Regions from separate parts of the Salmonella bongori NCTC 12419 genome, predicted to be linked through region 2. Evidence: predicted binding sites of a transcription regulator. Region 2 holds the regulator's gene; the other holds the start of a gene.
The links. The regulator Fur, encoded in region 2, represses iron uptake genes when iron is present. The targets are predictions, from matches to a motif close to ATAATAATGAGAACNACTATCAA.
Positions count from the first base shown of each region.

Region 1: the regulator Fur is predicted to act here: its motif matches at 5,988-6,010, upstream of feoA (ferrous iron transporter A).

Region 1 covers NC_015761.1:3,388,375-3,403,329, forward strand. Annotated here, with positions in the region: gene pckA (phosphoenolpyruvate carboxykinase (ATP)) at 1-310, shown strand, start outside; gene envZ (two-component system sensor histidine kinase EnvZ) at 427-1,779, opposite strand; gene ompR (osmolarity response regulator transcription factor OmpR) at 1,776-2,495, opposite strand; gene greB (transcription elongation factor GreB) at 2,722-3,195, shown strand; gene SBG_RS16150 (Tex family protein) at 3,295-5,616, shown strand; gene feoA (ferrous iron transporter A) at 6,123-6,350, shown strand; gene feoB (Fe(2+) transporter permease subunit FeoB) at 6,369-8,687, shown strand; gene feoC ([Fe-S]-dependent transcriptional repressor FeoC) at 8,708-8,944, shown strand; gene SBG_RS16170 (Rpn family recombination-promoting nuclease/putative transposase) at 9,168-10,106, shown strand; gene bioH (pimeloyl-ACP methyl ester esterase BioH) at 10,161-10,931, opposite strand; gene gntX (DNA utilization protein GntX) at 10,969-11,652, shown strand; gene nfuA (Fe-S biogenesis protein NfuA) at 11,711-12,286, shown strand; gene gntT (gluconate transporter) at 12,651-13,967, shown strand; gene malQ (4-alpha-glucanotransferase) at 14,117-14,955, opposite strand, start outside.
Region 2 covers NC_015761.1:650,194-665,148, forward strand. Annotated here, with positions in the region: gene chiP (chitoporin ChiP) at 1-956, shown strand, start outside; gene chiQ (ChiQ/YbfN family lipoprotein) at 1,006-1,338, shown strand; gene tcuC (tricarballylate/proton symporter TcuC) at 1,388-2,692, opposite strand; gene tcuB (tricarballylate utilization protein TcuB) at 2,743-3,882, opposite strand; gene tcuA (FAD-dependent tricarballylate dehydrogenase TcuA) at 3,869-5,272, opposite strand; gene tcuR (tricarballylate utilization LysR family transcriptional regulator TcuR) at 5,370-6,296, opposite strand; gene fur (ferric iron uptake transcriptional regulator) at 6,411-6,863, opposite strand; partial or broken gene SBG_RS22935 (fur leader peptide) at 6,856-6,941, opposite strand; gene fldA (flavodoxin FldA) at 7,145-7,675, opposite strand; gene ybfE (LexA regulated protein) at 7,826-8,119, opposite strand; gene ybfF (esterase) at 8,249-9,022, opposite strand; gene seqA (replication initiation negative regulator SeqA) at 9,207-9,746, shown strand; gene pgm (phosphoglucomutase (alpha-D-glucose-1,6-bisphosphate-dependent)) at 9,771-11,411, shown strand; gene SBG_RS03075 (pyridoxamine 5'-phosphate oxidase family protein) at 11,566-12,051, opposite strand; gene potE (putrescine-ornithine antiporter) at 12,117-13,436, opposite strand; gene speF (ornithine decarboxylase SpeF) at 13,433-14,955, opposite strand, start outside.

The sequences.
Region 1 (14,955 bases), 1.7 Mb from region 2:
GGTTAACACCGGCTGGAATGGCACCGGCAAACGTATCTCCATTAAAGATACGCGCGCGATTATCGACGCCATTTTGAATGGCTCTCTCGATAATGCGGAAACCTTCCGTCTGCCGCTGTTCGATCTGGCGATCCCGACCGCGCTGCCGGGCGTGGATACCCGCATTCTCGACCCGCGTAATACCTACGCGTCACCGGAACAGTGGCAGGAAAAAGCCACCGCGCTGGCGAAATTGTTCATTGAGAACTTCGAGAAGTACACGGATACCCCGGCAGGCGAAGCGCTGGTGAGCGCAGGGCCGAAGCTGTAAGGCCTATGCCGGATGGCAACGTTGACTTATCCGGCCTGCGACATGCCAGGTCTGATAAGCGTCCTGCCGTCCGGTATTGACGTTGAAAAAGAAAGGGAGGCTGATGCCTCCCTTTCTTATGCCTCTTTTGTTGCCCCCTGGACGCGAGTCACAGGAACCGGTAGCCAGGCGCGAATCGACAACCCACCACGCTCGCTGGTGCCAATCTCCAGCATACCGTTGTGATTATCGATAATACGTTGCACAATCGCCAGCCCCAGCCCGGTACCGCTGGTGCTGCGGGCGCTGTCGCCGCGAACAAAAGGCTGGAACAGATGTTTACGCTGCTCCGGCTTGATGCCCGGACCATCATCTTCTACCTGGAACCAGGCGCGGTTCGGCTCGGTACCGCTGCTAACCTTAATCCAGCCGTTGCCATAACGGGCAGCATTGACCACCATATTCGCCACCGCGCGCTTGATGGAGAGCGGGTGCATTTTCACCTGAATGCAGCCTGCCTGAAGCGCCGTATTAATCTCACGCTCATAGCCGCTTTCCGCCGCAATCACCTCACCCAGTACAGAGTTGAGATCCGCCATTTCCATCGGCATTTCCTGGCCGGTACGCAGATAGTCAATAAACTGCTCGATAATGGCGTTACACTCTTCGATGTCTTTATTGATCGACTCCGCGAGATAACCATCTTCCTCCCCCATCATCTCCGTCGCCAGACGAATACGCGTCAGCGGCGTGCGCAAGTCGTGGCTGACGCCGGCCATCAACAGAGTACGGTCATCAGCCAGTTGTTTCACGCCAGCCGCCATATGGTTAAACGCGCGGGTAACAGAGCGCACCTCAGAGGCGCCATATTCTCGTAGCGGCGGGGGAATAATCCCCTTCCCAACCTGTAAGGCGGCATGTTCAAGATCCACTAATGGTCGGTTCTGTATGCGGATAAACAACCAGGCGCCGCCTATCGCCAGCAGCATGATCGCCAGCGTGTAGCGGAATAGCGGAGAAAAGTCGCCCTGATGAATCTCGGTCAGCGGCACGCGCACCCAGATATTGGGCGACAGCCAGGTTTTCAGCCACACGACGGGCGAGCTTTTGTTGACCTCAACGCGCACTTCCGTTGGGCCGCCTAATTGCTGCGCCATCTGGTGGCTTAAAAATTCGTAGTGTTGCGCCCAACGCAGCCCGGCCTCTTCAGCGGCTTCATTGGTATAGAGAGAAATGCCCAGTTCGCGATAGATTTCCCGCCGAAACGCAGGAGGCACAACTAATTGCGTACCGTCCTCCAGTTGCAGCTTATCGGTCATCAGCATACGGACTTCATAAGCCAGAACCTTATTAAACTGCTGGAGGCTCGGTAAGATCGCGAAGTTCAGCACCACCAGGTAGGTCGTCACCAGGCTAACGAACAGCAAGGTGACGATGAGCAACAGCGTGCGGGCAAATGAACTTCGCGGCGAGAAGCGCATTCGCCTCATGCTTTAGAACCGTCCGGTACGAAGACGTAGCCCAGACCCCATACAGTCTGAATATAACGCGGATGTGCCGGATCTTCCTCCACCATACGGCGTAAACGGGAGATCTGAACGTCGATGGAACGCTCCATCGCGGAATACTCGCGACCACGAGCCAGGTTCATCAACTTATCGCGAGAGAGCGGCTCACGCGGATGGCTAACCAGCGCTTTCAGTACCGCAAATTCGCCGCTGGTTAACGGCATCGGCTCATCTTCACGGAACATCTCGCGAGTGCCGAGATTCAATTTAAACTTCCCGAACGCAATAACGGCCTCCTCCTGCGACGGCGCGCCGGGCAACTCATTGGCCTGACGGCGCAGCACCGCGCGGATACGCGCCAGCAGTTCGCGCGGGTTAAACGGCTTAGGAATGTAGTCATCGGCGCCAATTTCCAGACCGACAATACGGTCAACCTCTTCCCCCTTCGCCGTGACCATAATGATCGGCATCGGATTACTTTGACTACGCAGGCGACGGCAAATCGACAGACCATCTTCACCTGGCAGCATTAAATCCAGTACCATGAGATGGAAAGATTCACGGGTCAACAGACGATCCATCTGCTCGGCGTTAGCGACGCTTCGAACCTGGAAGCCCTGCTCGGTCAGATAACGTTCCAGTAGCGCCCGCAGACGCATATCGTCATCAACCACCAGAATCTTATAATTCTCTTGCATTGTCTGTACTCCCAAAGGTTCGCAACAAATGTAAGTGTGTATTCTTAAAAAAGCTCACGTGAGTCACCAGTGAATTCTGGTATGAATTTCAGGCTAAATTGTTACAAAGCATATTTAACAGCAGTTTAAATATACAATTCATCGGCACACACATTATTTATTCTGTCGGGACGATCACGTTATACCCGGTGTGCGCAATATCCGACAGCAAAGGTAAATTAACGAGATGAAAACGCCCCTCATCACCCGCGAAGGGTACGAAACGCTCAAACAAGAGCTCAATTATCTCTGGCGTGAAGAGCGTCCGGAAGTCACCAAAAAAGTGACCTGGGCTGCGAGCCTTGGCGACCGCAGCGAGAATGCCGACTATCAGTATAATAAAAAGCGCCTGCGAGAGATCGACAGACGTGTCAGATATCTGACCAAATGCATGGAAAATCTCAAAATCGTTGACTATTCCCCCCAGCAGGAGGGAAAAGTTTTCTTCGGCGCCTGGGTAGAAATCGAAAATGACGACGGCAATACCCTGAAGTTCCGCATTGTCGGTTACGATGAAATTTTCGGACGTAAGGATTACATCTCTATCGACTCGCCGATGGCGCGGGCGCTGCTGAAAAAAGAAGTGGGCGATCTGGCCGTGGTCAACACGCCTGTCGGAGAGGCAAACTGGTACGTCAACGCGATCGAATACGTCAAATAAGACAAGAAGAATCCTAAGCCCCCCGCTGATGGCTGGCATTTTTGTCAGCCAATCCGTATAACTATTCCCTGATTTTTATCCTGAAGACGAAGCTAACCCATGATGAATGACTCTTTCTGCCGCATTATTGCGGGTGAAATCCAGGCACATGCCGGGCAGGTTGAAGCTGCCGTTCGCCTGCTTGACGAAGGGAACACTGTGCCGTTTATCGCACGTTATCGTAAAGAAATCACCGGCGGTCTGGATGACACGCAACTGCGTAACCTGGAAACACGTCTGGGATATCTGCGTGAACTGGAAGACAGACGTCAGGCCATCCTCAAATCCATTTCCGAACAAGGCAAACTGACTGATGAGCTGGCTAGCGCCATCAACGGTACGTTAAGTAAGACCGAGCTCGAAGATCTCTACCTGCCCTATAAGCCTAAACGCCGTACCCGTGGACAAATCGCCATTGAAGCCGGCCTTGAGCCGCTGGCCGACCTGCTGTGGAGCGAGCCGTCCCACGATCCTGACGTGGAAGCGGCAAAGTATATTGATGCCGACAAAGGCGTGGCGGACACGAAAGCCGCGCTCGACGGCGCGCGCTACATACTGATGGAACGCCTGGCTGAAGATGCCGCATTGCTGGCAAAAGTGCGCGATTACCTGTGGAAGAATGCCCATCTGGTTGCCACGGTCGTAAGCGGCAAAGAGGAAGAAGGCGCCAAATTCCGCGACTATTTCGATCATCATGAACCCATCGCCAGCGTCCCATCTCACCGTGCGCTGGCCATGTTCCGCGGTCGTAACGAAGGCATACTACAACTTTCACTCAATGCCGACCCGCAGTTTGATGAGCCGCCGAAAGAGAGTCACTGCGAGCAGATTATTATCGATCACCTCGGCCTGCGTTTGAACAACGCCCCGGCGGATAGCTGGCGCAAAGGCGTGATAAGCTGGACGTGGCGCATCAAGGTTTTAATGCACCTCGAAACCGAGCTGATGGGTACCGTACGCGAACGTGCGGAAGACGAAGCCATTAACGTGTTTGCCCGTAATCTGCATGACCTGCTGATGGCGGCGCCTGCAGGCCTGCGTGCGACCATGGGGCTTGACCCGGGCCTGCGTACTGGCGTAAAAGTCGCTGTCGTTGACGGCACAGGTAAGCTGGTGGCGACCGATACCATTTATCCGCATACCGGTCAGGCAGCCAAAGCCGCTACCGTTATCGCCGCACTGTGCGAAAAACACAACGTGGAGTTGGTGGCTATCGGCAACGGTACCGCCTCGCGCGAAACCGAACGCTTCTATCTCGACGTGCAAAAACAGTTTCCGAAAGTGACCGCACAAAAAGTGATCGTCAGCGAAGCGGGAGCCTCCGTCTATTCCGCTTCGGAGCTGGCTGCACAGGAGTTTCCGGATCTGGATGTATCTCTGCGCGGCGCGGTGTCTATTGCTCGCCGTCTACAGGACCCGCTGGCCGAACTGGTAAAAATCGATCCGAAATCGATCGGCGTCGGCCAGTATCAGCACGACGTCAGCCAGACCCAGCTGGCCCGAAAACTGGACGCGGTAGTAGAAGACTGCGTAAACGCCGTCGGCGTCGATTTGAATACCGCCTCCGTGCCACTATTGACCCGCGTGGCGGGCTTAACGCGCATGATGGCGCAGAACATCGTCGCCTGGCGCGATGAGAACGGTCAGTTCCAGAACCGCCAGCAACTGCTGAAGGTGAGCCGTCTGGGGCCGAAAGCGTTTGAACAGTGCGCGGGCTTCCTGCGTATTAACCACGGCGACAACCCTCTTGACGCCTCTACTGTCCACCCGGAAGCCTATCCGGTTGTCGAACGTATTCTGGCGGCGACACAACAAGCGCTCAACGATCTGATGGGCAACGGCAGTGCGCTACGTAACCTGAAAGCCGCTGACTTCACCGATGAAAAATTCGGCGTCCCGACCGTCACTGATATCATCAAAGAGCTGGAAAAACCAGGCCGCGATCCCCGTCCGGAGTTTAAAACCGCGCAGTTCGCCGACGGTGTGGAAACCATGAACGACCTGCTACCGGGCATGATTCTGGAAGGGGCGGTGACTAACGTCACCAACTTCGGCGCGTTTGTCGATATCGGCGTCCATCAGGATGGCCTGGTCCACATCTCTTCCCTGTCGACTAAATTCGTCGACGATCCGCATACCGTGGTGAAAGCAGGCGACATTGTGAAGGTGAAAGTGCTGGAGGTTGACCTGCCGCGTAAACGTATCGCGCTGACGATGCGTCTGGACGAGCAGCCCGGCGACACCCATGCCCGCCGCGGCAGCGGTAATGACCGCGCTCAGGGTAGTCGACCGGCGGCAAAACCGCGTGGTCGCGACGTCCAGCCAGCCGGGAATAGCGCTATGATGGACGCGCTGGCCGCCGCAATGGGAAAAAAACGCTAATCGTCTGCAAGCCGGATAAGGCGTTTACGCTGCCATCCGGCACACGCGCAGTGCTTATCAGGCCTGGCGACGTTCTCAACCCACAGGCCGGATACATCATCATCCGGCCTGCATTTTACAATACTGCTGGCCTTTTCCTTTTTAATTAACAATTAAATCTTACCCATTAGAATCTGTTAATTAATTTTCTTCTGCTATCTGCACTATTAATTATCACTTTATTAACAGATGAAACCTTAATTAAACATTAAAAAGGGTGAATATTGGCGTACCAGAGGCATTTGCAAAAAGGCAAATAAATATTGAGCCATGTCAACATCGGCGTAAATTATCGCTCAATTGTACATTCCGTCACATTTTAATCGTTGAAGATAGAAACCATTCTCATTATCATTGTGTTGTTGATTATTTACTCTTTCCTTCGTTGGCTAAACATCGGGTCTCCTGCCGCCCCTCTGAGCGCCGCATGAGGTATACATCCAGTTAGCAAGAAACAAGTAGGTCGTATGCAATTCACTCCTGACACTGCGTGGAAAATCACCGGCTTTGCGCGTGAAATCAGCCCGGCGTATCGTCAAAAGCTGCTTTCGCTCGGCATGTTGCCCGGCTCTTCATTTAATGTCGTCCGCGTCGCGCCCTTAGGCGATCCGATCCATATCGAAACACGACGCGTGAGTCTGGTATTACGTAAAAAGGACTTGGCGTTAATAGAAGTAGAAGCGGTTTCCTGTTAATACAGTGAGTCTATAAAAATGAAAAAATTAACCATTGGTTTAATTGGTAATCCTAATTCCGGCAAGACCACCTTATTCAACCAACTCACCGGCGCGCGCCAGCGCGTGGGGAACTGGGCAGGCGTCACCGTCGAACGTAAAGAGGGCCAGTTTGCAACCACTGACCATCAGGTCACGCTGGTAGATTTACCTGGTACCTATTCGCTGACGACCATTTCGTCGCAAACCTCTCTCGACGAACAGATTGCCTGTCATTACATCCTGAGCGGCGACGCCGACCTGTTGATAAACGTTGTGGACGCGTCCAATCTGGAGCGCAACCTCTATTTGACGCTACAACTGCTGGAATTAGGTATCCCATGCATCGTCGCGCTCAACATGCTGGATATCGCCGAAAAACAGCAGGTTCGTATTGATGTCGACGCGCTGTCCACGCGTCTTGGCTGTCCTGTCGTACCGCTGGTATCCACGCGCGGTCGCGGTATTGAAGCGCTAAAACTGGCCATTGATCGTCACAAGGCTAACGATAATGTAGAGCTGGTGCATTATGCCCAGCCGCTGCTGCGCGAAGCGGATTTCCTGGCCGACGCAATGGCCCAGGAAATGCCTTTACAACAACGTCGCTGGCTGGGTCTGCAAATGCTGGAAGGCGATATCTACAGCCGCGCTTACGCGGGCGAGGCGGCGCAAAATCTGAATACCTCGCTTGCACGCCTCAAGGATGAAATGGACGATCCGGCGCTGCATATCGCCGACGCCCGTTACCAGTGTATCGCCGCTATTTGTGATGTGGTCAGCAATACCCTGACAGCCGAACCTAGCCGCTTTACCACGGCGGTAGATAAAATTATCCTCAACCGCTTCCTCGGGTTACCGATTTTTCTGTTCGTGATGTACCTGATGTTCTTGCTCGCCATTAACATCGGCGGCGCATTGCAACCGTTGTTTGATGCCGGTTCCGTCGCCATTTTTATCCACGGTATTCAATGGCTTGGATACACCCTGCACTTCCCGGATTGGTTAACCATCTTCCTGGCGCAAGGTCTGGGCGGTGGGATCAATACCGTTCTGCCGCTGGTGCCGCAGATCGGGATGATGTACCTGTTCCTCTCCTTCCTTGAAGACTCCGGTTATATGGCGCGCGCGGCCTTCGTCATGGATCGCCTGATGCAGGCACTGGGGCTGCCAGGCAAATCGTTCGTACCGCTGATTGTCGGCTTCGGCTGTAACGTCCCTTCCGTGATGGGTGCCCGCACGCTTGACGCTCCGCGCGAACGCCTGATGACCATCATGATGGCACCGTTTATGTCCTGTGGCGCACGCCTGGCGATTTTCGCCGTCTTTGCTGCCGCCTTCTTCGGGCAAAACGGCGCGCTGGCGGTCTTCTCGCTGTACGTGCTGGGCATTGTTATGGCGGTATTAACCGGCCTGATGCTGAAACATACCATCATGCGCGGCGAAGCCTCTCCGTTTGTAATGGAGCTGCCGGTTTACCACGTACCGCATATCAAGAGCCTTATCATCCAGACGTGGCAGCGCCTGAAAGGGTTTGTGCTGCGCGCCGGTAAGGTCATCATCATTGTCAGTATCTTCCTGAGTGCCTTTAACAGCTTCTCGCTAAGCGGAAAAATCGTCGATAACATCAATGATTCCGCCCTCGCCTCCGTAAGCCGGGTAATCACGCCCGTCTTTAAGCCGATCGGCGTCCATGAGGATAACTGGCAAGCGACTGTGGGTCTGTTTACGGGCGCCATGGCAAAAGAAGTTGTTGTCGGTACGCTGAATACGCTCTATACCGCAGAAAATATTCAGGATGAAGCGTTTAACCCCGCCGATTTCCATCTCGGCGACGAATTGCTCGGCGCGGTTGACGATACCTGGCAGAGCCTGAAGGATACCTTTAGCCTGAGCGTACTGGCCAACCCTATCGAAGCCAGTAAAGGCGACGGCGAGATGGCGACCGGAGCAATGGGCGTGATGGACCAAAAATTCGGCAGCGCCGCGGCGGCGTACAGTTACCTGATTTTCGTCCTGCTCTACGTACCGTGTATTTCGGTGATGGGCGCCATCGCCCGCGAGTCCAGCCGCGGCTGGATGGGCTTCTCAATCTTGTGGGGGCTGAATATCGCTTATTCGCTCGCAACGCTGTTTTATCAGGTCACAAGCTTCAGTCAACACCCGACATACAGCCTGATCTGCATCCTGGCGGTGATCCTCTTTAACATTATTGTGTTAAGCCTGTTGCGCCGCGCCCGCAGCCGTGTGGACATTGAACTGCTGGCAACCCGCAAAAACATCAACTCGTGTTGTTCGGGCACGACGGGCAACTGTCACTAAGGGATATAAGGGATATAAAAATGGCTTCACTGATACAGGTTCGCGATCTACTGGCGCTACGGGGACGCATGGAGGCCACGCAGATAAGCCATACCCTGCACGCCCCGCAGCCTATGATCGACGCCATGCTGAATCAACTGGAGATCATGGGTAAGGCAGTGCGTATTCCACAGGAAGCTGACGGTTGTCTTTCTGGCAGTTGTAAAAGCTGTCCGGAGGGTAAAGCCTGCCTGCGCGAGTGGTGGGCCTTACGTTAACCTTCGCCGGGTAGCAGTCTGCCCGGCTTTGATTGCGCTTGTTATTGCCCGGTACGCGCTGCGCTGCCGGGCAATTTTGCGTAATGCCTTCAACAAACATGAAAGCGTTACCACCGTCCGCATTTATCTCCCTGTGCGCCTCGCAAGAGCAGTAATCTCCTGCTGCAATCCCCCCGGTCAGCGCGTAGTGTCACGCCATCAAATTTCACCGGTAACGGACCGAATGGCGAAATCAACAACCACCACACCGCATGATGCAGTATTCAAACAGTTTTTATGCCACCCCGATACTGCACGGGATTTTTTGGAAATCTATCTCCCGTCGACATTACGTCAAATCTGCAATCTGAATACATTACGGCTGGAGTCCGGTAGCTTTATTGAAGAGGATTTACGCCCCCATTATTCCGATATCCTTTGGTCGCTGGAAACAAGTGAAGGTGAAGGTTACATTTATGTGGTTATTGAACATCAGAGTACGCCGGACGCACATATGGCATTTCGGCTAATGCGTTACGCAATGGCGGCAATGCAACGACACCTGGAGGCCGGGCATAAAACGTTACCACTGGTGGTGCCAATGCTGTTTTACCACGGTAACCGAAGCCCGTATCCGTTCTCATTATGCTGGCTGGATGAGTTTGCCGACCCGGTGATGGCGCGTAAGCTATACGCTACCGCCTTTCCGCTGGTCGATATTACGGTCGTGCCCGACGACGAGATTATGCGGCACCGCCGCATCGCGCTGCTGGAGCTCATACAAAAACACATCCGCCAGCGTGATCTGATGGGACTTGTCGAACAACTGGTCGCCCTATTGATTAAGGGATACGCTAATGACACCCAGCTTCAAAGTCTGTTTAATTATATGATGCACACTGGCGACGCCGCACGCTTCAACACGTTTATCCGCCAGGTGGCTATGCGTATCCCGCAGCATAAGGAGAAGATCATGACTATTGCAGAAAGATTACGTCAGGAAGGACATCGTAATGGGTTACAGAAAGGGTTACAGAAAGGGCTACAACAGGGTAAACAGGAAGGCCAACGTCTCGCCGCATTACGCATTGCCCACGCCATGCTGATCGATGGTTTTGATCGCGATACCATACTTAGGGTTACCGGTCTGACGCCTGCCGACCTGGCGTTTGAAAGCCATTGAGTTTTCAAAATGAAGCAGGCCCGGTAACGTCCGTTTTCCGGGCTAACGCCATTCTTACCGCGATGGCTTCAACGCTGTCAGCGCCTGACAGAACGCCGCCGGATGCGAGATAAACGGCGCATGAGCCGCTTTCGCTATTATCTGCGATGTACTGTGCGGCCATAGTGTATCAAGCAAAGGCACAATCTTACGCGGCACAAGGCCATCCAGATAACCATACAAACGCAAAAACGGCATATTCACGTTTTTAAGCGGTTCTCGTAGGTCGACCGTTTTTAAGATTTCCAGCCCGCCATTAAGTACTTCTACATCTGGCACAGGCTGCGCCAGCACCACGCTTTTTAACATGCGTGCATCCTGGCGCGCTGTCTCCGTTCCTAAAGTTTGCAGTGCCAGAAAACGCTCTACCGTACGCTGAAAATCATCACTGAGCTGCTGCTGGAATCCACAGAGGACTTCCGGTTTTATTCCCCGCCATCCCTCACGCGCGCTAAAACATGGCGAGGAGGCGACAGTCACCAGCGCCTGGACGCGTTCAGGATGAGTGAGCGCCATCTGGCTCGCGACCAGCCCGCCCAGACTCCAGCCAAGCCAGATAGCCTGGTCCGGCGCATTTTTCGCCACCTGCGCTGTCATCTCTTCAAGTGTCATGGCGCCATATCCCGTGCTACGGCCATAGCCCGGCAAATCGGCCAAATGCAACGTAAAATGCGAGCCAAGTTCCTCGCGAATGCAATGCCATACCTTCGCGTTCAACCCCCATCCGTGCAGCAGCACAAGATGAACATTTCCCTCTCCGTAGGTCTGCCACCCAATGTCATTCATCAGTTACTGTTCTCTTTTCGCTAACAAGGATGTACCTATGCTAACAGTACCGGGATTATGCTGGCTATGCCGAATGCCACTGGCGTTAAGTCATTGGGGGATTTGTTCTGTATGCGCGCAAGCCGTCCGTCAGCGTACAAGCCTGTGCCCGCAATGCGGATTACCTGCCGCGCATCCTTCGCTTCCCTGCGGTCGCTGCCTGCAAAAACCGCCGCCCTGGCAGCGTCTGGTGAGCGTTAGCGATTATACGCCCCCATTGAGTTGGCTGGTGCATCAGCTTAAATTTACCCGTCGCAGTGAAATCGCCGCCGCGCTGGCGCGTCTGTTGTTGCAGGAGATACTGCTGGCACGCCGCAGTAGCGGCTTGCTACTTCCCGACAGGATCGTCAGTGTTCCGCTCTGGCAGCGCCGACACTGGCGAAGAGGATTCAACCAAAGCGATTTGTTATGCCGACCATTAGCGCGCTGGCTTGGCTGCGCGTGGGACAGCCAGACCATTACACGAGTGCGGGCGACCGCCACACAGCATCATCTCAGCGCCAGGTTACGTAAGCACAATTTGAAAAACGCGTTTCGCCTTGAATTGCCGGTACGGGGTCTCCATATGGTTATTGTGGATGATGTCGTCACTACCGGAAGTACCGTCGCGGAAATCGCGCAACTGCTTTTGCGCAACGGCGCAGCGACTGTCCAGGTATGGTGCCTGTGTCGAACCTTGTAGAGCCTCGATGATGGGCGTATTATAACCAACTAAAATAGTCAACTATTAGGCCATTACTATGATCCGTATTTCCGATGCTGCACAAGCGCACTTTGCCAAACTGCTGGCAAATCAGGAGGAAGGGACGCAAATCCGCGTATTTGTTATTAATCCCGGCACCCCTAATGCGGAGTGCGGCGTGTCTTATTGTCCGCCCGACGCCGTGGAGGCAACCGACACCGCGCTTAAATTTGATCTGCTGACGGCTTATGTGGATGAGCTGAGCGCCCCCTATCTGGAAGACGCCGAAATTGATTTCGTAACCGATCAGTTAGGTTCTCAACTCACGTTGAAAGCGCCAAACGCAAAGATGCGTAAAGTGGCCGATGATGCGCCGCTGATGGAGCGTGTGGAATATGCCCTGCAATCGCAGATTAACCCACAGTTGGCAGGCCACGGTGGCCGTGTCTCACTGATGGAAATTACCGATGAGGGTTATGCTATTCTGCAGTTTGGTGGCGGCTGTAACGGTTGCTCGATGGTCGACGTCACACTGAAAGAAGGGATCGAAAAGCAGTTGCTAAACGAATTCCCTGAACTGAAAGGCGTTCGCGATCTGACCGAACATCAGCGCGGCGAGCACTCATATTACTAAGGTTTTGCCTCATCCATGCCCGATAGCGCTTGCGCTCATCGGGCCTACAGTTTACGCCGCCGTAGTCCCGATAAGGCATTCGCGGCACGATCAGCCTACTTCTCCGAACGATGTTCCTTCTCTGCCGATAACATGACCTGTGTCTCATAATTTAAATTTTGCCTGCCAGAGTCATTTTCAACACCAGCATGTTACCCGTATCATTCTTCTGGGCACCTAACATACGTATAACATCTGACTGCATTTGTTTGTCTCAACGTTAATCAGTATTGGTGCTGTTACGACTCTGTTCCCGCTGAGGGTTACAGGAATTTGTCGTCGAAAAAATGACGTTACCCATAACAAAATAAAGGCCAGGTAAATCATGCCATTAGTCATCGTTGCTATCGGTGTTATCTTGTTACTTCTTCTGATGATCCGCTTCAAAATGAATGGATTTATCGCCCTTGTCCTGGTGGCGCTTGCTGTCGGTTTGATGCAGGGAATGCCGCTGGATAAAGTGATCGGCTCCATCAAAGCGGGCGTCGGCGGTACGCTTGGCAGCCTGGCCCTGATTATGGGTTTCGGCGCCATGCTGGGCAAAATGCTTGCCGACTGCGGTGGCGCTCAACGCATTGCCACTACCCTCATCGCAAAATTTGGTAAAAAGCATATCCAGTGGGCCGTGGTATTAACCGGTTTTACCGTCGGTTTCGCCCTGTTCTATGAAGTGGGCTTCGTGCTGATGCTGCCGCTGGTATTCACTATTGCCGCAGCGGCTAACATTCCATTATTGTACGTGGGTGTGCCCATGGCCGCCGCACTCTCCGTCACACACGGCTTTCTGCCGCCGCATCCGGGGCCGACCGCAATTGCCACCATTTTCCATGCCGATATGGGCAAAACTCTGCTGTTTGGTACGATTCTGGCAATCCCGACGGTGATCCTTGCAGGTCCGGTTTACGCCCGTTTTCTAAAAGGCATTGATAAGCCGATTCCGGAAGGCCTGTACAGTGCTAAAACCTTTACGGAAGAAGAGATGCCGGGCTTTGGCGTCAGCGTCTGGACATCGCTGGTGCCCGTTATTCTGATGGCGATGCGCGCCATTGCCGAGATGATTCTGCCGAAAGGGCACGCTTTCCTGCCGGTTGCCGAGTTTCTGGGTGACCCGGTGATGGCAACGCTTATCGCGGTGCTTATCGCCATGTTCACTTTCGGTTTGAATCGCGGACGCTCGATGGACCAAATTAACGACACGCTGGTCTCTTCCATCAAAATTATCGCCATGATGTTACTGATCATCGGCGGCGGCGGCGCGTTCAAGCAGGTGCTGGTCGATAGCGGTGTGGATAAATATATCGCCTCAATGATGCACGAAACGAACGTCTCTCCACTATTTATGGCATGGTCCATCGCGGCGGTTCTGCGTATCGCGTTGGGCTCTGCTACAGTGGCGGCGATTACCGCTGGCGGTATCGTGGCGCCACTGATCGCCACTACCGGCGTCAGTCCAGAACTGATGGTGATCGCGGTCGGTTCCGGGAGCGTAATTTTCTCTCACGTCAACGATCCGGGTTTCTGGCTGTTCAAAGAGTATTTCAATCTGACTATCGGTGAGACCATTAAATCCTGGTCAATGCTGGAAACGATTATCTCAGTCTGCGGCCTGATTGGCTGTCTGCTGCTGGGTATGGTGGTCTGATAAAATTTTTGCCGGCTGGCGCTTCGCTTACCCGGCCTACAGAACTATTGTAGCTTCTCCCGTTTCAGATAGCTGACAGCTAATCAGCTATCTGTTCAGGATACAAGGCCGGATAGACATGTGACTCGTCGCCATCCGGCAAAATAACGTTACTTTTTCTTCGCTGCCGCTTTCCGGCGTCTGTCCAGATCCTTAATCAGCTTGTTTACCCGTTCGTCGGCAAACATCGCTTCAAGAGAAGCGGATAATTTCCGCCGCCAGTTTTTATACTGATTGCTGGTGCCCGGTACATTAACCGGATCGGCCATGTCCAGCCAATCCTCCGGCTGAAGCCCCAGCAACCCGCTGTTACTGTCGGCGATATAGCGCTGAAGACCGCGATTTAGCGTCGGCGTCATTGACATTAAGGATGCTTTACGTCCGGCGCGTTTCGGCAGACAGCCATAGTGATGTAAGGCATCCAGTAGTCCCTGCTTCGCCCGCTCGCGATCCTCGTATAACCCACGCAGTACGACTTCATCCGGATAAAGTCCCAGGGCTTTGCCCAACGTCAGATCACCACATTCCCAATAACCGCGCAAAGTAGGGAGATCGTGCGTTGAGGCAACGGCCATTGCCTGGTGAGGATACGCTTTTGGCGCACGGAAGTTTTTCTCAAGATCGTTTTCAAACCACAGTACTTTGTAAGAATAGACCCCGCTATCGCGCAGCTTGCCAACAATCTCAACCGGTACGGTTCCCAGATCCTCACCTATCACCATACAGCGATGACGCTGGCTCTCCAGTGCCAGAATAGCCAGCAGCTCGTCAACCGGATACTGAACATACGCCCCTTTATCTGCCGTTTCGCCATACGGTATCCACCATAAACGCAACAGTGACATAACATGGTCAATGCGCAGCGCGCCGCAGTTTTGCATATTGGCGCGCAGCAGGTCGATAAAGGGCTCATACGCCCGTGCGGCGATAATATGCGGGTCCATTGGCG
Region 2 (14,955 bases):
ATATTCAACCTACCGGTCAGACGCTGTTAGCGCCGCACTGGAGTTTTATGCCGGGTACTTATCAGGGCGCGGAAGCCGGTGCCAGTTTTGATTATGGCGATGCGGGGGCGTTAAGTTTCTCCTACATGTGGACTAACGAATACAAGGCGCCGTGGCATACCGAAATGGATAAGTTTTATCAGGCAGATAAAAAAACCAATGTGGATTACCTCCACTCCATCGGCGCGAAATACGACTTCAAAAATGATCTGGTGCTGGAAGCGGCATTTGGACAGTCCGAAGGCTATGTTGATCAGTATTTTGCGAAGGGCAGCTACAAATTTGATTTAGGCGGCAATCCACTCACTACCAGTTACCAGTTCTATGGTGCGCGCGATAAGGTGGACGATCGCAGCGCGAATGATATTTACGACGGTACGGCCTGGTTGCAGGCGTTGACTTTTGGCTACAAAGTCGCGGAAGTGGTTGATCTGCGTCTGGAAGGTACCTGGGTGAAAGCCGATGGGCAGCAGGGCTATTTCCTGCAGCGTATGACGCCAACCTACGCCTCTTCTAACGGTCGTCTGGATATCTGGTGGGATAACCGCTCCGACTTTAACGCCAATGGTGAAAAGGCGGTTTTCTTCGGCGCGATGTATGACCTGAAAAACTGGAATCTGCCGGGCTGGGCTGTGGGGGCTTCTTACGTTTACGCCTGGGATGCTAAACCGGCAACATGGCAAAGTAACCCGGATGCCTACTACGATAAAAACCGCACGATTGAGGAGTCCTCATACAGTCTGGATGCGGTCTACACCCTGCAGGATGGGCGCGCCAAAGGCACTATGTTCAAACTGCACTTCACCGAATATGACAACCACTCCAATATTCCAAGCTGGGGCGGCGGTTATGGCAACATCTTTCAGGATGAACGCGACGTGAAATTCATCGTGATCGCGCCATTCACCATTTTCTGATGTCAGTTGCGGCAGACGTCGGGCCTGCCGCACTGTTGAGGAACGAACTATGAAAAAAATGCTACTTATTGCCAGCATGGCCACTGGATTAACGGCTTGCGTATCATCCCCTGTGCCGGAAGAAGATAGCCGTCTGAAGGAGGCATATAGCGCCTGTATCAACACCGCACAAGGCTCGCCTGAGAAGGTGGAAGCTTGCCAAAGCGTACTGAATGTCCTTAAAAAGGACAGCAAACATCAGCAATTCGCTAATGAAGAAAGCGTGCGGGTTCTGGACTACCAGCAGTGCATTCAGGCGACGCGTACGGGTAACGATCAGGCGGTTAAAACTGACTGCGACAAGGTCTGGCAGGAAATACGCAGTCATAATAGCGCGCCATAAAATCCTTTAATATCACCCACGGGAGGAATGTTTCCCGCCCGTGGTTTTTTCAGGCTTTGTTTTCCGCTGTGCTATAGCCGCGACTCAGGCGCACAAATAGCATAGCAGTTGCGGCAAGTCCGCATAACGCCGCGCACATCAGCCACCAGCCGGGCGAACTTTTGTCGCCGGTTAACTTTACCAGCGCGGTAGAGATGGCTGGCGTCAGGCCGCCAAAAATTGCCGTCGCCAGGCTAAAGGCCAGCGAGAAACCAACGGTACGCACATAGACTGGCATCACTTCGGTTAACGCCGCGACCATTGCGCCGTTATACATGCCAAAAAAGAAAGAGAACCACAGCAGTACCAGCGTCATGCGGGTAAAGTCGGGCGCGGCGGTCAGCCACTGCATGACGGGCCAGGTGGTGATCAGCGCCAGCAACGTAATGCCCATTAATACGGCGCGACGGCCAATCCGGTCGGAAATCGCACCGCCGATGGGTAACCAGATAAAATTGGAGATGCCCACCAGCATGGTGACAATCAAACTGTCCCGCGCGCTAAGATTAAGTACGGTTCTGCCATAGGTCGGCGTATAGACGGTGATAAAATAAAACGTTGTGGTGGTCATCGCCACCAGCAGAGTTCCGGCTATAATAATGCGCCAGTTTTTGGCGATAGTAGCAAAAATTTCCCTGGTGTCGGGGCGATGCTTGCGTTGTAAAAATGCTTCTGTTTCTTGTAATGAACGGCGTAAAACAAAAATCAGTGGAATAATCATACAGCCGATAAAGAACGGAATTCGCCAGCCCCACGCCGATATCGCGTCGTGTCCTAACGTCATATTCAGGCTGTAACCAATTAACGCCGCAACGACTATCGCGACCTGCTGACTGGCGGATTGCCAACTGGTGTAAAATCCTTTATTGCCCGGGGTGGCAATTTCAGACAGATAGACCGAGACGCCGCCTAATTCAACGCCTGCAGAAAATCCCTGTAATAACCGTCCCAGCAGCACCAACGCAGGTGCTGCCAGGCCGATGGTTTGGTAGCCGGGGACGAGCGCAATGAGCAACGTACCACAGCCCATAATCGCCAGCGTTACCATCAGTCCCTTACGACGTCCTATTTTGTCAATATAGGCGCCAAGAACAATCGCGCCGACAGGACGCATTAAAAAACCGGATCCAAAGACGGCAAAGGTCAACATGAGTGAAGCAAATTCGCTTTCCGCCGGAAAAAACGTTCTGGCGATATAGGTGGCATAAAACCCGAACAAGAAAAAATCAAACTGTTCAAGAAAATTGCCGCTTGTCACGCGCAGTATGGTGCCGAACGTGCCGGCGCGCGATGTTGTAGGTGTGTGTGGTGCCATAGGGTTTGCTCTCCACTGTCTTTATTGTTTTAGGGGTAAGATGTTGCGGGTCAGTTGTTTGTATTTCCCGCCTGTTTTCCGCGTCGCTTCTCGACTGCCCATTTGAGCAAGGCCGCGCAGCGGAAAAATCCGTGAGCGAATTTTCCGTAGGGAAGAGTGAGAAAGAGCGCCATCACCACGCCTAAATGAAGCGCCAGCAATATGCCCATCCCGCTGGTGTCTCTGCCTGCCAGTAACGCCAGTCCGGTAAGGCTGGTTAATAGCAGGAGCAGAATAAAGCCGCGATCCATCGGTTTCTGACGCGCATCGCCATGTAACGGCGAACGCCGCAGGTTAAGCCACAATAGCCCGGCCGGACCGATAAGCAGACCGATACCGCCCAGCGTGCCAAGTATGACCGGCAGGCTAAAGAACGGGTAGGGCGCTTCCCAACCGGCGACGTAGTGATAGCCCGTCGCCACGACCGTGGCGGCAAAACAGAGCATAAAACCGTAGAAGGTAAGGTGATGAAAGCGACGGCGCAGCAGCGTGAACGCATCGTCCGCTTCGTTACAGCCTTTGCCGTGACCGCCGTCGAGATATTTCAGCGTTAACGCATTGTGCGACGCTTCCGCAATCTCCGCCGAACGCGGTATGCCCGGCGAGATCTCACGCCAGAAGCGGATTACGCCCGCCATAAGCAAACCGATTGCCAGCACAAAAACTGAGCCGAACATCCATGCCAGCAGGCTATGCGGGAAAATTTGATAAAAATCACCGGCCAGCGGCGGATGAATCAGCGACCCTTTCAGCGCCATCGCCAGTAATAAAAAGAGCGTCAGACCGGCTATTAGCGCCAGCGCGACGGTGATACCCGCGCGGCGGTATAACGCGCCAAAAGCGGCGGGCTGGGCATACTGTTGATACGTCTCCAGGCGGGCTTGCGCCATCGCTTTCGGCACGTTAATGGCAAATTCATGGGGCGGCGCGTACTGGCACGCGTGCAGGCAGGCGCCGCAGTTATGACATAGATTCGCCAGATAATGAATATCGGCTTTACCGAATTCGAGCCGCTGGGTCATCGCCGGAAATACCGCGCAAAAACCTTCGCAGTAGCGACACGCGTTACAGACTTGCATGACGCGTTCGACCTCGGCTTCCGGTTCGGTAAGCACGGTAGCCTCAATGATTAATTTTTCAAGCTGTTTCATGATGCGCCTCCTTGTGCGCCGCACGTGCGGCTTCTCTCCCCGCAATGCGGCCAAAGGTTGTGCCGATAGACATGCCTACGCCTGCGGTATACCCTTTGCCAAGTACGTTTCCTGCCATCATCTCACCGGCAACAAACAGGTTGCGGCTTGGATGGCCGGCAAAATGCACGGCGGCACGCTCATTCACTTTTAGCCCCAGGTAGGTAAAGGTGATGCCGGGGCGCAGCGCATAACCGTAGTAGGGGGGCGTATCAAGCGGGCGTGCCCAGTGGGTTTTCGCTGGTGTCAGGTTTTCAGTGGCGCAATTATCAAGCACGGTATGATCGAAGTTACCGGGTCGGCAGGCCTGGTTGTACTGCGCGACGGTATGGGTAAATTTGTCTGCGTCCAGACCCAACTGGCAGGCCAGATCCGCCAGTGTATGCGCCTGTGCGCCAGGGAAAACCGGCGGCATAAAGTGACCAATGGCTTTGCTGTCGATAATCGAATAGCCAATTTGCCCTGGCTGTTGAGCGACCAGACGTCCCCAGATGGCATAACGCTTCGGCCAGAAATCTTCGCCCTCATCATAAAAACGTTCGGCGTCGCGATTCACGACAATACCCAGCGATACGCAATCAACGCGAGTGCAAATACCGCCGTCGTACAGCGGCGCCCGCGCATCAATCGCCACGCAGTGCGACTGGGATGGATCGCCAATAATATCTGCTCCGGCATCTATCATAAATTTGAGCAATACACCCTGGTTAAAACGCGTGCCGCGGATGAGAAAGTTATCCGCAGGCCATTCGCCGCGCGCATTTTCTCCCCAGGCTTCCCGCAACCACTCGCGGTTGGATTCAAATCCGCCTGCTGCCAGTACACAGCTTTTAGCGGTGATACGTTCAGTTCCGGCCAGCGCCGCCACAAACTCGCCATCGCGCAGCTCCAGCGCCTGTACCGGTGTGCTATAGCGGATCTGCACGCCCAGTCGCTCAGCGCTACGGTAATAGGCATTGACGAGTGCTTTGCCGCCCCCCATAAAAAACGCATTGGTGCGCGCGACGTGAAGCGCCCCTGATAGCGGCGGTTGAAAATTAACGCCGTGCTTGCGCATCCAGTCGCGGCATTGCGACGAGGTACGAATGACCAGGCGTGCCAGCGTTTCGTTGGTATTACCGCCGGTGACTCGCCACAGGTCCTGCCAGAACTCCTCTTCAGGATAACTTTCTACCAGCACATCCTGCGGCGCATCATGCATACAGCGCAGGTTTCGTGTGTGCTGAGAATTTCCGCCGCGCCATTCTCGTGGCGCGGCTTCCAGTAGCAGAACCGATGCGCCCGCCTCCCGCGCGGTTAGGGCGGCGCATAACGCGGCATTGCCTCCGCCTATCACCAGTACATCAACCATCTTATACTCCCGTACCATTTAACTATTTGTTAAATTTGTAATTAAAATGTATACGGATAAATAAGCGGCTCGCTATCAGGTAGCGCTAAACGGGGGTTTAGTAAGCGTAAAGGGTAGCACCTGGCCATTCGCCGGCGTCGACTAACTGACGCATCACTTTTGTCAGTACCACTCTGGCGGCAAGCCCGGCTGGCGTCAGTTCATCGTCCGAGAGACTGACTAAAAAGTTGGGGCGGCTGAGTACCGGATTATGGACGCCGATCACGCTTAGCGCATCATTATCCAGGTGTGAAATCGCCGCACCGGGTTGTAACGTGGCACCGAGGCCATCACGCACGGCGCGCATCAATAACGCCAGACCGTCAATTTCCGCAACGATCTCAACGTTAAGCGAATATTCCTGGCAGACAGCGTCCAGCCTGCCGCGCAGCCCGTGTCCCTGGCTGGGCATAATGAGCGGAATGCCTGCCAGTTGTTCTGGCGTGATGGGGTTATCAGGAAGCGTTGCCAACAGGGCGTGAGAGCCAATCAGAAAAAGCTGTTCTTCAAGAATTGGTCTGGCGCTCCAGCGCAGGATTTTATCTTTTTGAAAGACTACGGCTAAATCAATCTGGCGGGTATTAATCATTCTTTCCAGATTACCGGACAGGCTTTCCACCACATGCAAACGAACATCGGCATAGTTTTCCCGCATGGCATGAATAAACGGTATACCCAGTATGGACGCGGTACTGGGAGCCATCCCTACACTCACATGGCCCGAAAGACGCGCTTCTCTGGCGGCAAGGATCGCGTCGTCGGCATGGCGCAAAGCGAGTTGTGCTTGCGAATAAAAAGCCAGACCCGCATTGGTCGGTGTAACACCACGCGAAGTACGCTGCAACAGACGGATAGCGAGCTCGTTTTCCAGGCGGGACATCTGTTGGCTTAATGCTGAAACGCCAATATCCAGATCCTGCGCGGCGCTGCCCATACTGCCGGTTTCAATAATACGGACGAAATAGCGTAACTGGCGAAGCTCCATTCCTGCTCTCCTGAGATGCGATAGCGTTTTTTTACATTAAATCAACATCAAGCGGCAGAAAAGAGGGGATATAAAAAAGCCAACCGGGCGGTTGGCTCTTTGAAAGATTTATACTTATTTGTTCGCGTCATCGTGCGCGTGTTCGTCTTCGCGGCAGTCGCCTTCAGCGCAGTGGCCGTAAAGATAGAGGCTGTGATTAGTTAAACGAATACCGTGTTTCGCCGCAATTTCACGCTGGCGCGCTTCAATAGACTCATCACTAAATTCAATCACTTTTCCACAGTCAAGGCAGATAAGATGATCATGATGATGCTGTTGCGTCAGTTCAAAAACGGATTTACCGCCTTCAAAATTATGGCGGGTTACGATACCGGCATCGTCAAACTGGTTCAGCACACGGTACACGGTTGCCAGACCGATTTCTTCACCCATGTCGATCAGGCGTTTGTATAAATCTTCCGCACTGACGTGATGGTTATCTGGTTCCTGAAGAACTTCCAGAATTTTTAAACGAGGAAGCGTTACTTTCAGGCCAGCCTTCTTTAATGCGGTATTGTTGTCAGTCATGCGGAATCTGTCCTGTTGCTAAACGATTCACTTCATTAGAGAAGTGACAGAAATTGCACTCAAGATAATGCGTATCATTATAGGACTGCCATGCCGAAATGAAAACCGCAAGTCTCTCGCAGATATTAATAAAACTGTGGTGTTGCCTGCAAATCCCGGCGCCACCTGATTACACCCGGACATTGTACAGGGATAGGTGCGAAAGTTACAAATTTGTAGCAATTATTTTGATTGGTCTTGTCTATTGATGCGGCGCAGACATAATGCTGCGCCACATGAGATCAGGCGTTGAGGATATCGTCGAGATGCAATTCAGCCGAAACTTGCTTGACCCATTTTTCAACGCGCTCGGCAGTCAGCTCAGGCTGGCGGTCTTCGTCAATCGCCAGGCCGACAAAATGATCGTCGTCGGCCAGACCTTTAGAGGCTTCAAAATGGTAGCCTGCGGTTGGCCAGTGACCTACAATCGTCGCGCCGCGCGGCTCAATAATGTCGCGAATCGTGCCAAGCGCATCACAAAAATATTCCGCGTAGTCTTCCTGATCGCCACAGCCAAACAGCGCCACTAGCTTACCGTTAAAATCAATTTCTTCGAGCGTCGGGAAGAAGTCATCCCAGTCGCATTGCGCTTCGCCGTAGTACCATGTCGGGATGCCCAGCAACAGAATGTCATACCCTTCCAGGTCTTCTTTACTGCTTTTCGCAATGTCATGCACATCGGCAACGTCTTTACCAAGCTGTTTTTGAATCATTTTTGCGATATTTTCGGTATTACCGGTGTCGCTGCCGAAAAAGATGCCAGTGATTGCCATGAGTAAAATAACCTCTTGAAACTTATTGAAATGGTGGTGGCGAATTGCCCACGGATAAGGGCAATCATAGCAGAACAGGCAGACATGCGGAAACAGCAATCACGTGGGACTGCACGCTCTGCTACACGAAATATGCAACAAAACTTGTTTTCAGACTAACCCCTGGCCGCGCAGCGCCATGAGCTGCTTCATTAATATTTCTTCAATGAGCTCGCTGCGGCTAATGTTACGCGCTTCGGCCAGCTCATTGAGCGCGTCAACCGCTTGTGCGTTGAGTTTTAATTCGACACGCTTAAGGCCACGAACTTTGTCGCGTTTTAACTGGTTGCGCTTGTTGATGCGTAACTGTTCATCGCGCGAAAGCGGATTCGTTTTAGGTCGTCCCGGGCGACGCTCGTGCGCGAACAGATCTAATGTCGTACGGTCCGTTTGTTCTTTGGCCATGATTTTGGTGACTTCGGGGGAAACAATCAGCCAGGCTTATGCCCGGATGGATAGCGCGCCATCATACATCAGCGAAGAAGCGACGCCAACGCCCGTGCGCGTAATCGTGCGCGGGCGATGAGTTTTTAATCAGTTAGCGGTATCGTGCAGGTAACGGCGGATGGCGCGCAAGACCGCCTCAGGTTTTTCAGCATGTACCCAGTGACCCGCACCGGCAATCACATGCGCTCGCGCCAGCGGGAATTGCGCCAGCAGAGCGTCGCGGTATGTTTCCGTTACATACGGCGAGTTGCCGCCAGGGATAAACAGCGCCGGCTGTTCCCAGGCCGGAATGGTTTCCCAGCCCACGATATGCGGATACTGATCCCATAATACCGGGACATTAAAACGCCATTGCCCCTCACTCCAGGATTTTAACAGAAACTGAATCACCCCTTCTTCGCTAAGATGCTGGCGCATAACACCTGCTGCCTGTTGGCGGGACGTGGCGTTGGATTCGCTCACGGCGTTAATAGCCGCGAAAATCCGATCGTGGCGGCGAACGTGATAATCCACGGGGGCGATATCAATCGCAACCAGACGATCGATGCGATCGGGCGCCAGCGCTGTTAGTGCCATGACCGCTTTACCGCCCATTGAATGACCAATAAAAGTCGCTTTTTCGATCTGCTGTGCATCAAGTGTATCCAGCAGATCCTGGGCCATTGCCGGATAATGCATGACCGGATCGCGCGGCGACAAACCATGGTTGCGCATATCCACCTGGATGATGTCGTGATCGGACACCAGATCGCGCGCCAGTACGCCGAGGTTGTCCAGGCTGCCAAACAGCCCATGAACGAGAACGATGGGGGAATTATTGTGCAGGTTTTGTGCAGATTGCGCTCGGATATTTAATTTCATGGCAAAGTTCTTTTTTTCGCACTGTCGGGTTAGGGTATTATGTTGACCATTCTGCCACTGGGCTGCAAGCGCTAAGGTTTACTCCGAGTTTTTTTGTCAGCCGGGCTTAACGCTATCCGCTGTTGGGATTTGTTCCTATAATCCCAATGACTTGTATTCAGCAAAGACATCGCACTGGATTAAGATGAAAACGATTGAAGTTGATGATGAACTCTATAGCTATATTGCCAGCCATACCAAGCATATCGGCGAGAGCGCATCCGACATTTTACGGCGTATGTTGAAGTTTTCCGCCACGACACAGCCTGCTTTGGCAGCGAAAGGGGCGCCTGCGGCGCAACCTGTCGCTGAAGCGAAACCGGTCAACCCGGTAAAAGACAACGTTCGCGCCATGCGTGAACTGCTTTTGTCTGACGAATATGCCGAGCAGAAAAAAGCGGTTAACCGCTTTATGCTGATTCTGACTACACTCTATTCACTGGATCACCACGCGTTTGCTGAGGCGACGGAGTCGTTGCATGGCCGCACGCGCGTCTATTTTGCGGCGGATGAGCAAACGCTGCTGAAAAATGGGAATCAAACTAAACCTAAGCACGTTCCCGGCACGCCGTACTGGGTGATCACCAACACCAACACCGGCCGTAAATGCAGCATGATTGAACACATCATGCAGTCAATGCAATTCCCGGCGGAATTGATTGAAAAGGTTTGCGGAACAATTTAATCCTTGCATTAGAAGGACCAGGCAATGGCAATCCACAACCGCGCAGGACAACCCGCGCAACAGAGTGATTTGATTAACGTCGCCCAACTGACGGCGCAGTATTATGTACTGAAACCGGAGGCAGGGAATGCAGAACATGCCGTGAAATTTGGCACCTCCGGTCATCGCGGTAGCGCAGGTCGTCATAGTTTCAACGAACCGCATATTCTGGCAATCGCCCAGGCGATTGCTGAAGAGCGGGCAAAAAACGGTATTACCGGCCCCTGCTATGTGGGTAAAGATACTCACGCGCTCTCGGAGCCTGCATTCATTTCTGTGTTGGAGGTGCTGGCGGCAAACGGTGTCGACGTTATTGTGCAGGAAAATAATGGCTTCACGCCAACGCCTGCCGTGTCAAATGCTATCCTGGTCCATAACAAAAAAGGCGGTCCGCTGGCGGACGGTATTGTGATTACGCCGTCGCACAACCCGCCGGAAGACGGTGGAATTAAATATAATCCACCCAATGGCGGGCCGGCGGACACCAACGTCACTAAAGTTGTAGAAGACCGCGCCAATGCACTGCTGGCTGATGGTCTGAAAGGTGTTAAACGTATTTCTCTTGATGCGGCCATGGCGTCAGGCCACGTTAAAGCGCTGGATCTGGTACAGCCGTTTGTAGAGGGGCTGGCAGATATTGTTGATATGGCGGCAATTCAGAAAGCCGGTCTGACGCTGGGCGTTGATCCGCTGGGCGGCTCCGGTATCGAATACTGGAAACGTATCGCTGAGCATTACAAACTTAACCTGACCCTTGTCAACGATCAGGTTGATCAGACCTTCCGCTTTATGCATCTTGATAAAGACGGCGCGATCCGTATGGACTGCTCCTCTGAATGCGCGATGGCGGGTCTGCTGGCGCTGCGTGATAAATTCGATCTGGCTTTTGCCAACGATCCGGACTATGACCGTCATGGCATCGTAACTCCCGCAGGGCTGATGAACCCAAACCATTATCTGGCGGTGGCGATTAATTACCTGTTCCGGCATCGTCCGCAGTGGGGGAAAGATGTTGCTGTCGGTAAAACTCTGGTCTCTTCCGCGATGATTGACCGTGTGGTTAATGATTTAGGACGTAAGCTGGTGGAAGTGCCGGTGGGCTTCAAATGGTTTGTTGATGGTCTGTTTGATGGTAGCTTCGGCTTCGGTGGAGAAGAGAGCGCGGGCGCATCTTTCCTGCGCTTCGACGGTACGCCGTGGTCCACTGATAAAGACGGGATCATCATGTGTCTGCTGGCGGCGGAAATCACCGCGGTCACCGGGAAAAACCCCCAGGAACATTACAACGAACTGGCCGCGCGTTTTGGTGCGCCGAGCTATAACCGTTTGCAGGCTGGCGCAACTTCAGCACAAAAAGCGGCATTATCTAAACTGTCTCCGGAAATGGTCAGCGCCAGCACGCTGGCGGGCGATCCGATTACCGCGCGTCTTACCGCAGCGCCGGGTAACGGCGCATCGATTGGCGGCCTGAAGGTAATGACCGACAATGGTTGGTTTGCCGCGCGTCCATCTGGTACGGAAGACGCGTACAAGATCTACTGTGAAAGCTTCCTCGGCGAAGAGCACCGCAAGCAGATTGAGAAAGAAGCCGTGGAAATTGTCAGCGAAGTATTGAAAAACGCCTGACAGATAATGTTGAAGAAAAAGGAGCCGTCAGGCTCCTTTTTGTATAACCGTATTGCCGATGGCGCTGCGCTTATCAGGCTTATAAAATCGTCTGTAGGCCGGATAAAGCGCTTGCGCCGCCATCCGGCAATCGGCAGGTGTGCGTTATATGGACTTATTCGCTCTGAGTCGCCAGATGTCGGCGGCAGGTGAGGGCGTCGCATTCAATACGCACCACGCAAACCGCTTTCATCATATCTTCCCGATAACTGAAGGTTTTTCCCGGATCGGTCTGGCGCATAATGATGTCCAGACCGTAGCGCATTTCTTCGTGCGTTTGTAATATCGATGCCAGCCCGGTGGCGAAAACACTGGTGTAGGCGTAGCTATAATCACAGGGATCGTCGGCGCGCAGTAATGCGTGGTCGCCGTCAATTTCAATGCACACCGCCGGGTTCTTGCGTAACAGACGCATCTTTTTCCCGGTGCGGGCACCGTGAAAATAAAATATCCAGCGCCCGCCCTGATACTCATAGCCAAAATTTACGGGGACAACATACGGGCAGATATTGTCGTTAAACCCTATCCGACACACCTCATGTTTGCTGAGAATAGCGAGTATTTCTGCTATATCAGCGACTTCCCGTTCTGGATTGCTCATTTCTATTATCTTATTCAAAGAGTGAAAATTGCCCGGACTGCTGATGATGCAGCCCGGGCGCGCCATCAGCCGTGTTTATTTTTCAGTTCAAAACGTGGTGAGACCAGGCCGTATAACGTCCAGCCAAGGAAGGTCACAATTGAGCCGTACAGCATGGCTTCTTCACCGGAGGAATATAGCGCGTAGAAGCTATACATTGCGCCAATGAAGGCCACGAAGTTAGCGACTTTCGCTTTTGATGACGGTACATTCGCCATTTTCTGAATGATAACCAGCGCGGCCATCGACAGAATGTATGGAATAATGTTCGTCACCACCGCCAGGTTAACCAGGACGTTAAACTGACTATTCAGCGACGGGCTAATGGTCATCAGCGACAAGCCGGTCTGAATAATCACAATAATCAACATCCCTTGTACCGGCGCGTCGACTTTCGTTACGCGAGAGAAGACTTTCGGGAAGTAGCCTTCGTCAGCGGAAGATTTAAAGACCTGCGCGATAGTAAACTGCCAGCCCAGTAATGAGCCGCAGCAGGACATTACCATCAGCGCCATGATCACTTTACCTACCGCAGGTGTGAACATCTGCGCAAACGCCAGACCAAACGGCGCCGTAGAGTTCGCCAGATCCATGTTCGGTACAATCCCGGCGATCACGTTAGTCGAAACGATATAAATGACTGCCGCGCCCAGCGTACCGCCCAGTACTGCGATGGGGACGTTCTTTTCCGGATTCTCGACGACATCGGCGTTGGCGCAGGCGGATTCCAGGCCAAGAAATGCCCACAGTGTCATGGCGATGGAAGAACCAACCGCACTAAAGAATGGAACATGATGCGGGTTCCAGGATGCTACGTACATGCTGGGGCTAAACCAGAACCAGCCGATGATGCACAGGCCGACTACCGGAATGATGACGCCCCAGACGGTGACGCTACTGATCTGTCCGGTAATACGCGCGCCGCCAAAGTTTGCAATGGTACAAATCCACAATACGCCGATAGTGGCCAGACCGATCTGGATCGGTGTCAGCGCGGCGCCGAATAATTCGGTACCATAACCGACAGCAGAGATGGCGATAGCGACGTTGGCGATCAGCAGAGAGACGCCATAGGTATAGTTCGCCATAAAGTTGCCGGATTTACCGAAGGCATATTCGGCGTAGCCGCCCATACCGCCGGATTTACGGCTAAACATACCGCACTTCGCAAATGCCCAGGCCAGCGCCATCGAGCCGACGGCAGTGACCAGCCAGGAAATGATGGATATCGTACCGACCTCAGACAGCTTGGTTGGCAGCATGATGATCCCGGAGCCCATCATGTTGACCATTGTCAGAATGGTGAGCTGCACGACACCCATTTTGTTGGCTTTAGGTTTACTCATAATTTTTCCTCCTTCAACAGGGAGCGCTGCATGTCGCGAGGCTTAATGACATAGCACCAGACCTGTTTGCGGCCGTCGTGTTCTTCGATATAAACGCCCTGCAGTTCAGGCGCAAAGCCCGGTAGCAGGTTAATGCCTTCCTCCAGGGCACTGAAGTAGCGCAGGACTGAGCCGCCCCAGATTTCACCCGGAACCACACACAGTACTCCCGGCGGGTAAGGCAGAGCGCCTTCAGCCGCGATACGGCCTTCCGCGTCCGGCAGGCGAACCAGTTCGACCTCGCCACGCAGATAGGCGTAGTTGGCTTCTTGCGGGTTCATACTGACTTTCGGGAAATGTGATTTACGGAACATCTCTTTTTGCAGCTGTTTCACGTTGTGCCGCGCATAAAGATCATGCATCTCCTGGCAAAGTTGACGCAGGGTGTAACCGGCGTAACGCGATTCATGCTGTTTGTAGATAGACGGTAATACTTCGGCCAGCGGCGCATCTGCTTCCAGTAGTTTTTCGAAACGCGCCAGCAGAGCCACAAGCTGTTGCAATTTCGCCATATCTTCCGCCGGCGTCAGCAGGAACAGAATGGAGTTGAGATCGCATTTTTCCGGTACAACGCCGTTCTCGCGCAGGAAGTTAGCAAGGATAGTGGCAGGAACGCCAAAGTCTTCATATTCGCCACTCGCTGCATTGATACCCGGGGTGGTGAGCAACAGTTTGCAAGGGTCGACGAAGTACTGATGTTCGGCATAGCCTTCAAACGCATGCCAGTGTTCCCCCGGGACGAAGTGGAAGAAACGCAGATCGCTTGCGATCTCAGACGTCGGGTATGACTGCCACGGCTTGCCGTCAATCATTTCCGGCACGAATGGACGGATATGATGACAGTTCTCGAGGATTAATTTACGGGCATCGATGCCGTTAACCACACAATCCATCCACATATTGCGACCGCTGACGCCTTCGTGCATTTTGGCGTTAACGTCCAGCGCGGCGAACAGCGGATAGAACGGGCTGGTGGAGGCGTGCATCATAAAGGCGTTGTTCATGCGCTTATGCGGCACGTAGCGCGATTGCCCTTTGATATGGCTATCTTTTTTATGGATCTGCGAGGTCTGGGAGAAACCGGCTTGTTGTTTATGAACGGACTGCGTCACCAGAATACCCGGATCGTTTTCGTTCAGTTCCAGCAGCAGCGGCGAACAATCGGCCATCATCGGAATAAATTGTTCATAGCCGACCCAGGCGGAGTCAAACAGGATGTAGTCGCACAGATGACCAATTTTATCGACGACCTGACGGGCGTTATAAATGGTACCGTCGTAGGTGCCTAACTGGATGACGGCCAGACGGAATGGACGTGCTTCGCGGGCACGCTGCGGCGCGACTTCGCTAATCAGTTCGCGCAGATAATCTTCTTCAAAGCAGTGAGCGTCGATCCCGCCGATAAAACCATACGGGTTACGTGCGGTTTCCAGATAAACTGGCGTTGCGCCCGCCTGCAATAATGCGCCGTGGTGGTTAG